One region of the Streptomyces sp. NPDC102278 genome, then DNA from elsewhere that is predicted to be linked to it. Evidence: riboswitches for the same ligand, from Rfam matches in the RefSeq annotation. Region 1 holds a riboswitch; the other holds the start of a gene.

Region 1 (4,840 bases):
AGCGCCGCGTCAACGTCGGCTGGGCCGAGGGCCTGCACGCTCGTCCCGCCTCGATCTTCGTCCGCGCGACGACCGCTTCCGGCGTCCCGGTGACCATCGCGAAGGCCGGCGGCGACCCCGTCAACGCCGCTTCCATGCTGGCGGTTCTGGGCCTCGGTGCCCAGGGCGGCGAGGAGATCGTCCTCGCGTCCGAGGCCGAGGGCGCCGACGCCGCGCTGGACCGCCTCGCCAAGCTCGTCGCCGAGGGCCTCGACGAGCTCCCCGAGACGGTCTGACCCTTCGGGTCGTTCACACGTGGCGAAGCCGCGGCCCCCGACGCACCCGGGAGCCGCGGCTTCGTCGTTTCCGGCCCCGGGCCGGCGCGCCCGGCACGGCACGGCACGACCGGCGCGACACAGCACGACCGACACGACACGGCACGGCCAATGGCTCGCGGCGAATGCGGCACGCGGAATTCCGGGACGACGAATGGGGCGTCGCGCATTCCGTGGCGGAATCGACCCACGAAGACGACCCACCGAAATCGAGCGATGGAAATCGAGCGGCGGAAATCGAGCGACTGATTTCGGGGCACCCGGGCCCTCCGCATATCCGTCCTTTGTATACGGCTCCTGTTAATGCGGACCGCTCGCCATGTTTACGGCAGGTTGCGAAGTCCTCACGCGCCGCCGGTGCGCCCCGGCCGCGCGCTCGGTGTGCAGGGCCGTCAGGGACCGGGCCCGCTCGGCGTCGCCGCGCGCCACGGCGTCCACGATCGCGCCGTGCTCGGCCCAGGAGTCCACCGGGCGCGCCGGGGCCTCCACCGAGAACATCCAGGTGATCTTGTGGCGCGTCTGCGTCAGCAGGGCGATCAGGCCGGGACTCGCGGAGGCCTGGGACAACGTCTCGTGGAACCAGCCCCCCAGGGCCCGCAGATCCTCCCCCTGGCCCCTCCTGGCCCGCTCCTGGCCCAGCCTGACCAGGCCGCGCAGCACCTTCAGGTGCGCCTCGGTGCGACGGCGGGCGGCCCGCGCGGCGGCGAGGGGCTCCAGCAGGACGCGCAGTTCCAGGAGGTCCGCGGCCTCCTGCTCGGTCGGCTCGGCCACGCAGGCCCCGGCGTGCCGGCGGGTCGTTACGAAGCCCTCGGACTCCAGGGTGCGCAGGGCCTCGCGGACCGGGACGCGCGAAACGCCGTAACGACGGGCCAGCACCTCTTCGGTGAGGCGACCGCCGGGTCCGAAGACCCCGGAGATGATGTCGTCGCGGATTGCTGTGCATACCGCGTGCGCAGGAATTCGCAAGACCGGACCTCCGCTTGATTTCGTGACCGTGCCGCGACTCTATTGCAACACACGATAATTTCCGAGGACGGCCCTTGATGTGAAACATTTTCCCGCCAACGCGAAAGGCCCCGGCTCGATGAGCCGGGGCCTTCGACGAAGAGGTGCGGAGCGGGTCAGACGGTGACGCCGTGCGAGCGCAGGTACGCGAGCGGGTCGATGTCCGAACCGTACTGCGAGCCGGTGCGGGCCTCGAAGTGCAGGTGCGGGCCGCTGGAGTTGCCCGTGGAGCCCGACAGGCCGATCTGCTGGCCCGGGGTGACCTGCTGGCCGACGGAGACGTCCAGCGAGGACATGTGACCGTACTGGGTGTACGTGCCGTCGTTGTGCTTGATGACGACGTTGTTGCCGTACGCGCCGCCGTTGCCGGCCTCGACGACCGTGCCGGCGCCGACGGCGTGGACCGAGGTGCCGGACGCCGCGTGGAAGTCGATGCCCGTGTGGCTGCCGGAGGACCACATGCCGCCGCCCGCGTGGTACTGCGTGCTGACGTAGGAGCCGTCGACGGGAGCGACGAAGGTGTTGAGGCGCTTGCGCTCGGCCTCGCGGGCCGCACGCTCGGCGGCCTCGCGCTCGGCCTTCTCCTTGGCCTCGGCGAGGCGCTTGGACTCGGCGGCGCGCTGCTTGGCGTCGGCCTCGGCCTGGGCCTTCGCGGCGGTGATGTCGGCGGCGCGCTGCTGCGACTCGGCCTGGGTCTCGATCTCGCCCTGCAGGTCCTCGGCGACGACGACGGCGTTGAGGCCGGTGTCCTCCACCGTGGAGGCGGCGGGCTGGTCCGCGGCGAACGCGGGGCCGGCCAGCGTGCCCACGACGCCGGTGGTGGCGAGGGCGGCTATACCGGCGTAGCCGGCGGTCTTGCGGCTCAAACGGCTCGAACCACGGTGCTTACCGGCGACACGACTGCTGCCAAACGCCATGAAGAGGTTGATCCTTTCCTTCCTTCTCGCCTACCGGGTTAGCTGACGGGTTCGGAGCAGGAAGGTCTCCTACGGGCCCCCTCTTGCGAGGCGGTCCGATTCACCCCAGGGACACATGTGGGTCCCCGGCTCCCCAGGCTCGCGCCTGACGGGGACTCGGCGATCGCTGTCCGGTGCCGCGGGTGCGGCGGGCACAACTGACGAACAGCACGGCCGACGCTAGGCGGATCTTCAGTCAATCGCCAAACAGGTGCGCGCTTTTGTTACCTACGCCACACCACATACAAGCAACCTCACCACTAAATGGACAAAAGGGGCCCCGGCGACAAGTCGCCAGGGCCCCTTCGATTTCAGGTCAGTTGCCGACCACGGTCACATCGCCGATCCCCAGCGCCCGCACGGGCTCCGCGATCTGCGACGCGTCACCCACCAGGATCGTCACCAACCGGTCCACGGGGAAGGCGTTGACCACGGCCGACGTGGCCTCCACCGTGCCCGTCGCGGCGAGTTGGGCGTACAGCCGGGCCTGGTAGTCGTCCGGCAGCTCCTGCTCCACCTGGTCGGCCAGGGTGCCCGCGACCGAGGCGGCCGTCTCGAACTTCAGCGGGGCCACACCCACCAAGTTCTGTACCGCGACGTCCCGTTCGGCGTCGGTCAGACCCCCCTCGGCGAGGGTGCGCAGCACCGTCCAGAGATCGCCCAGCGCGGGGCCGGTGTTCGGGGTGTCCACCGAGCCGCTGATGGCCAGCATGGACGCGCCCTTGCCGTCGGCGGTGGAACGCAGCACCTGCCCGAAGGCGCGCACGCCGTAGGTGTACCCCTTCTCCTCGCGCAGCACCTTGTCCAGGCGGGAGGTGAGGGTGCCACCGAGGCAGTACGTGCCGAGCACCTGGGCCGCCCAGACGCGGTCGTGACGGTCCGCGCCGATCCGGCCGATGAGGAGCTGCGTCTGGACCGCTCCGGGGCGGTCCACGATCACCACGCGGCCCGTGTCGTCGGCCGTCACCGGCGGCACCGGCAGCGGATCGGCGGAATTGCCGGTCCAGGCGCCCAGGGTGTCCGCCAGCACGGCGTCCAGGTCGATCCCGGTCAGGTCGCCGACGACCACCGCGGTGGCGGTCGCGGGGCGTACGTGGGCCTCGTAGAAGGCGCGTACGGCACCGGAGTCGATGCGGGCGACCGTCTCCTCCGTGCCCTGGCGGGGCCGGGAGATCCGCAGGTCGGCCGGGAAGAGCTCCTTGGAGAGCTGCTTGGCGGCGCGGCGCTGCGGGTTGGCCGACTCGTGCGGGATCTCGTCGAGGCGGTTGCGCACCAGCCGGTCGACCTCGCTGTCGGCGAAGGCCGGTGCGCGCAGTGCCTCGGCGAGCAGGCCGAGGGCCTTCGCCAGGCGGGAGGCGGGAACCTCCAGCGAGACCCGCAGGCCCGGGTGGTCGGCGTGCGCGTCCAGGGTCGCGCCGCAGCGCTCCAGCTCCGCCGCGAACTCCTCGGCGGAGTGCTTGTCGGTGCCTTCGGACAGGGCGCGGGCCATGATCGTGGCCACCCCGTCCAGGCCCTCGGGCTCCGCGTCGAGCGGCGCGGCGAGGTTGATCTCGACGGCGATCACCTGCTGCCCCGGACGGTGGCAGCGCAGCAGGGTCAGGCCGTTGGAGAGCGTGCCGCGCTCGGGGGCCGGGAAGGCCCACGGCCTGGCCTCGCCGGCCTCCGGCCGGGGGTGGAAGCTCATCGTGACGGCTGCGGTGTCGCTCACTGCTCCGCCCCTTCGTTCTCGTCGGACTCGTCGTTCTCGTCGGACTCGTCGGTCGCCAGGGGCTCGTACACGAGCACCGCGCGGTTGTCCGGACGCAGTCGGGCGGCGGCCACGGCCTGCACCTCCTCGGCGGTGACGTCCAGGACGCGGCCGACGGCGGTCAGGGCGAGCTGCGGGTCGCCGAACAGCACCGCGAAGCGGCACAGTTCGTCGGCGCGGCCCGCGACCGTGCTCAGCCGGTCCAGCCACTCCCGCTCCAGCTGGGCCTGGGCGCGTTCCATCTCCTCGGCGGTGGGGCCCTCGGCGGCGAACCGCGCGAGTTCCTCGTCCACGGCCGCCTCGATGGCGGGCACCTCGACCCCGCTGGAGGTCTTGACGTCCAGCCAGCCGAGCGACGGCGCACCCGCCAGGCGCAGCATGCCGAATCCGGCGGCCACGGCGCTCTGGTCGCGGCGGACCAGGCGGTTGTGCAGCCGCGAGGACTCGCCGCCGCCGAGGACGGTCAGCGCCACGTCGGCGGCGTCGCACTCGCGGGTGCCGTCGTGCGGCAGCCGGTAGGCGGCCATCAACGCGCGGGCCGGGACCTCCTCGACGATCTCCTCGCGCAGCTGGCCGCCCATGACCTCGGGCAGCGAGCCGTCGCGCGGCGGCTGCTTGCCGTCGTGCGAGGGGATGGAGCCGAAGTACTTCTCGACCCAGGCGAGCGCCTGCTCGGGGTCGATGTCACCGACGACCGAGAGCACCGCGTTGTTGGGCGCGTAGTACGTGCGGAAGAAGTGGCGCGCGTCCTCCAGGGAGGCGGCGTCCAGGTCGGCCATGGAGCCGATCGGGGTGTGGTGGTACGGGTGGCCCTCGGG
Region 2 (4,840 bases), on a different contig from region 1:
ACTGCCCGTCATGCCGGACCCGGACCCGACCCTTCCCACCGGCCCGGCCAACCAGCCGCCCGTCGCCCCGACCACCCCGGGCGGCACGACCACCCCGACGGTCCCCTCGGACCCCGCCAAGGACCCGAACCCGGCCGACCCCTCCGCCACGCCCTCGGCACCGACGGGCACCCCGACCGACTCCGCGGCGGACGGCGGCGGCAAGCACCGCGGCCCGGCGGCGGACGAGACCCTCGGGGCCGTCCCCAACACCGCGCCGGAGCCCGTGTACACGGTGCAGGCGGGCGACAGCCTGACCGCCATCGCGGATGCCAAGGGGCTCAAGGGCGGCTGGACCACGCTCTACGAGGCCAACGAGCAGGTCATCGGAGGGGACGCGGACCTCATCAAGCCCGGACAGAACCTGGATCTAACCAAGTAATAGGGGCAGTTCGGGCACCCATTAAGATCCGAATGTCCGGTTTCGGCAAGTGAGACATGCGTCTCTTCCGCCCAACTGGCGTGTCTCGTATCGAAGCTGTCGCAAACCCCGCCCTCACCTGCGCAAACGCCCCGAAGCGGAACGCAAGTAGGGCCCTTTCCCCCCGATGTTGCTCGTTGAACATCGGGGGGAGACCTGTCTACCTTCTGAATCGCTCGTCACCGCGAGCCTCTTCGACCGCATCGCCGAATCCTGCCGGCGGACGGAGAGAACAGTCGTCGCGCAAGCGCCGAAGGCAGGAGCGGGGGAACCAAGGTAGGCGCCGGGACGGGCCGTCGGAAGACGGCCGCGAACCGGCTGGGGGTTAAGACGCACGCCAGTCGTGCGGCCGGGCAACTCACTCGCCCGAACCCGACAGCTCACCTCGTAGGCGTCGGTGAGGAGAAATTCCATGCTGCTTTCCGGCAAGGGCAAGCACCGTCGCGCCTCCAAGGCCGCCCGCATCGTCACGCTCGCCGGTGTCGCCGGTGTCGCCGTCGCGGCGCCCCTGATGGCCGCGGGCTCCGCGTCCGCCGCCACCGCTTCCGAGTGGGACAAGGTCGCCTCCTGCGAGTCCGGTGGCAACTGGTCCATCAACACGGGCAACGGCTACTACGGTGGCCTGCAGTTCTCGTCCGGCACCTGGGCCGCCTACGGCGGCAAGGCGTACGCCTCGCAGGCCAACCAGGCCTCCAAGTCGCAGCAGATAGCCATCGCCGAGAAGGTCCTCAAGGGCCAGGGCAAGGGCGCCTGGCCGTCCTGTGGCGTGGGCCTGTCCAACTCCTCGTACAGCGGCGGCGGCTCGGCCGAGACCCCCAAGCCGAAGAAGCAGCAGGCCGCTCCCAAGAAGCAGCAGGCCGCGCCGAAGACGGAGACCAAGCGCTCCGAGGGCTCCACCACCACGCGCTCCGAGCGTTCCACGGCCACCCCGGCCCCGCAGAAGGCCCCGAAGACCACCGCCGCCCCGAAGATCGGCAACGGCTCGTACGAGGTCAAGGCGGGCGACACCCTGGGCACCATCGCCGACGCGAACGGCGTCAAGGGCGGTTGGCAGAAGCTGCACGAGCTGAACAAGGACATCGTCCCGGACGCCGACCTGATCTACCCCGGGCAGAAGCTGAACCTCAGCTGAACCCCCCGATGACACCGCGTCAGTCCTGACGCATCCCTGCCCGGCGCGTACCCCTCCACGCGCCGGGCGGTGGCGTGTCCGGGCCCGGTCGGGCCCCGAACCCGCCAAGGATCAAGGGTCGTATGTCCTGGAAGAAAGGTATTCGGGCCCTTTTTCGTCCCAGGACCCGGGCGGTCGGCCGGCCGAGTGGCCGGAGCCGGTTAGGCTCTAGTCGGCAAGGCCATCCCACGGCCTGACCCGCCACCGCACACCCAGCGTCACATCCCAGAAGGAGATGCTCGTGCCGTCCATCGACGTCGTCGTAGCCCGGGAAATCCTGGACTCCCGAGGCAACCCCACGGTCGAGGTCGAGGTTGGCCTCGACGATGGCAGCACCGGTCGTGCTGCAGTCCCGTCCGGCGCCTCCACCGGTGCATTCGAGGCCATCGAGCTCCGTGACGGTGACCCCAACCGTTACTTCGGCAAGGGTGTCGAGAAGGCCGTCCTCGCCGTCATCGAGCAGATCGGCCCGGAGCTCGTCGGCTACGACGCCACCGAGCAGCGCCTGATCGACCAGGCCATGTTCGACCTGGACGCCACCGACAACAAGGGCTCCCTCGGCGCCAACGCCATCCTCGGCGTGTCCCTCGCCGTCGCGCACGCCGCGTCCGAGGCCTCGGACCTCCCGCTCTTCCGCTACCTCGGCGGCCCGAACGCGCACCTGCTGCCCGTTCCGATGATGAACATCCTCAACGGTGGGTCGCACGCCGACTCCAACGTGGACATCCAGGAGTTCATGATCGCCCCGATCGGCGCGGAGTCCTTCTCCGAGGCGCTGCGCTGGGGTGCCGAGGTCTACCACACCCTCAAGAAGGTCCTGCACACCAAGGGCCTCTCCACCGGCCTGGGCGACGAGGGCGGCTTCGCCCCGAACCTGGAGTCGAACCGCGCCGCGCTGGACCTCATCGTCGAGGCCATCAAGCAGGCCGGCTACGTCCCCGGCAAGGACATCGCGCTCGCGCTCGACGTCGCCGCGTCCGAGTTCTACAAGGACGGCAAGTACGAGTTCGAGGGCCAGTCCCGCTCGGCCGCCGAGATGACCGAGTACTACGAGGAGCTCGTCTCCGCGTACCCGATGGTCTCCATCGAGGACCCGCTGTACGAGGACGACTGGGCCGGCTGGAAGACCCTCACCGACAAGCTGGGCTCCAAGGTCCAGATCGTCGGCGACGACCTCTTCGTCACCAACCCCGAGCGCCTGGCCCGCGGCATCGAGGAGGGCTCCGCGAACGCCCTTCTCGTCAAGGTCAACCAGATCGGTTCGCTGACCGAGACCCTCGACGCCGTCGAGATGGCCCAGCGCAACGGCTTCAAGTGCATGATGTCGCACCGCTCCGGCGAGACCGAGGACGTCACCATCGCCGACCTCGCCGTCGCCGTGAACTGCGGCCAGATCAAGACCGGTGCCCCGGCCCGCTCGGACCGCGTCGCCAAGTACAACCAGCTGCTGCGCATCGAGGAGATCCTCGACGACGCCGCGGTGTACGCGGGTCGCTCCGCCTTCCCGCGGTTTCGCCCCGCGAACCAGTAGGAACGGCGAGGGCTAATCACGCCCCGGCCTCCGTACGTCCCCGCACTCGGTCCCGTACCGTGTGCGGGGACGTATTGCGTAGCGCACTCAGGGGAGGCGGGACCATGGCCGGGAACCGGGATCGGTTCTCCACCTTCTCGACCGCGACCAGACTCAAGGCACTCGGCGAACGGACCGCGGCGCACGTCTACCGCTCCCAGTCGCGCCGCCAGGTCCGCCGCAGCCGGCTCACCGGCCGGGCCGCGCTCCTGGTGCTCGTGCTCTGTACCCTGGTCGTCGCCCTCGCGTATCCCATGCGCCAGTACGTGTCCCAGCGCTCCGAGATCGCGCAGCAACAGCGGGACGCCACCGACGCGCGCGAACGGCTGGAGAAGCTCCGCGACGAGAAGGCCCGTTGGCAGGACCCCGCCTACGCGGAACAGCAGGCGCGCAAGCACCTGCACTTCCTGCGCCCGGGGGAGATCGGCTACATCATGAACGACCCCGGCACCGAGGCGAAGGAAGACCGCCGCACCGGGCAGGCCAGCTCCGACCGGCCCTGGTACTCGAACGTCTGGGACGGCGTCGACAAGGCCGACCGCCCCGGCGACTGACCCGACACGCCACGCCCGCGACACACCCGCACACGAACGAAGAGACTCATCCCAGGCATGCAGACGCCCCCGCCCCAGACCGACCGCACCGAGCCGACCGCCGCGGACATCGAGGCGTTCCAGCAGCAACTCGGCCGCCCGCCGCGCGGGCTGCGCGCCATCGCGCACCGTTGCCCCTGCGGGCAGCCGGACGTCGTCGAGACCGCGCCCCGCCTCCCCGACGGCACCCCCTTCCCGACGCTGTTCTACCTGACCTGCCCGCGCGCCGCCGGTGCCATCGGCACGCTGGAGGCCAACGGCGTGATGAAGGAGATGCAGGCCCGGCTCGCCGAGGACCCGGAGCTGGCCGCCGCCTACCGGGCCGCGCACGAGGACTACATCACCCGCCGCGACGCCATCGAGGTGCTCCAGGGCTTCCCGAGTGCCGGCGGCATGCCGGACCGGGTCAAGTGCCTGCACGTACTGGTGGGCCACTCGTTGGCCGCCGGCCCCGGCGTCAACCCCTTCGGCGACGAGGCCCTGGCGATGCTGCCCGAGTGGTGGGCCAAGGGCCCCTGCGTCACCCCGTGCGGGGAGAAGAAGGACGCGGACGCGTGAGCTCCACACGGGTCGCGGGCATCGACTGCGGGACGAACTCCATCCGCCTCCTCGTCGCGGACTGCGACCCGGCCACGGGCGGGTTCGTCGAGCTGGACCGCCGGATGACGATCGTCCGGCTGGGCCAGGGCGTGGACAAGACCGGCCGGCTGGCCCCGGAGGCGCTGGAGCGCACCTTCGCCGCGTGCCGCGAGTACGCCGCGGTCATCAAGGAACTCGGCGCCGAGCGGGTCCGTTTCGTGGCCACCTCGGCCTCGCGGGACGCCGAGAACCGGGACGAGTTCGTCCGGGGCGTCCTGGACATCCTGGGCGTGGAACCCGAGGTGATCACCGGCGACCAGGAGGCCGAGTTCTCCTTCACCGGCGCCACCAAGGAACTCGCGGGCCGCACCGACATGGAGCGGCCGTTCCTGGTCGTCGACATCGGCGGCGGCTCCACCGAGTTCGTCGTGGGCTCCGAGCACGTCCGGGCGGCCCGCTCGGTGGAC

What was found. A riboswitch is a leader RNA that binds a small molecule or an ion and turns the genes downstream of it on or off. The one in region 1 is predicted to bind cyclic di-AMP.
Region 2: it holds a riboswitch for cyclic di-AMP, as region 1 does, so the genes downstream of both, ACIRO3_RS21250 (transglycosylase family protein) here and ACIRO3_RS29360 (M23 family metallopeptidase) in region 1, are expected to answer to the same signal.

What each region holds. Positions count from the first base shown of each region.
Region 1 covers NZ_JBIWLV010000015.1:133,378-138,217, reverse strand. The annotation lists gene ACIRO3_RS29370 (HPr family phosphocarrier protein) at 1-275, shown strand, start outside; gene ACIRO3_RS29365 (GntR family transcriptional regulator) at 615-1,280, opposite strand; gene ACIRO3_RS29360 (M23 family metallopeptidase) at 1,436-2,236, opposite strand; cyclic di-AMP (ydaO/yuaA leader) riboswitch at 2,249-2,408, opposite strand; gene ACIRO3_RS29355 (pitrilysin family protein) at 2,592-3,959, opposite strand; gene ACIRO3_RS29350 (pitrilysin family protein) at 3,980-4,840, opposite strand, start outside.
Region 2 covers NZ_JBIWLV010000008.1:262,726-267,565, forward strand. The annotation lists gene ACIRO3_RS21245 (transglycosylase family protein) at 1-421, shown strand, start outside; cyclic di-AMP (ydaO/yuaA leader) riboswitch at 699-869, shown strand; gene ACIRO3_RS21250 (transglycosylase family protein) at 873-1,592, shown strand; gene eno (phosphopyruvate hydratase) at 1,867-3,162, shown strand; gene ACIRO3_RS21260 (septum formation initiator family protein) at 3,267-3,755, shown strand; gene ACIRO3_RS21265 (DUF501 domain-containing protein) at 3,813-4,352, shown strand; gene ACIRO3_RS21270 (exopolyphosphatase) at 4,349-4,840, shown strand, end outside.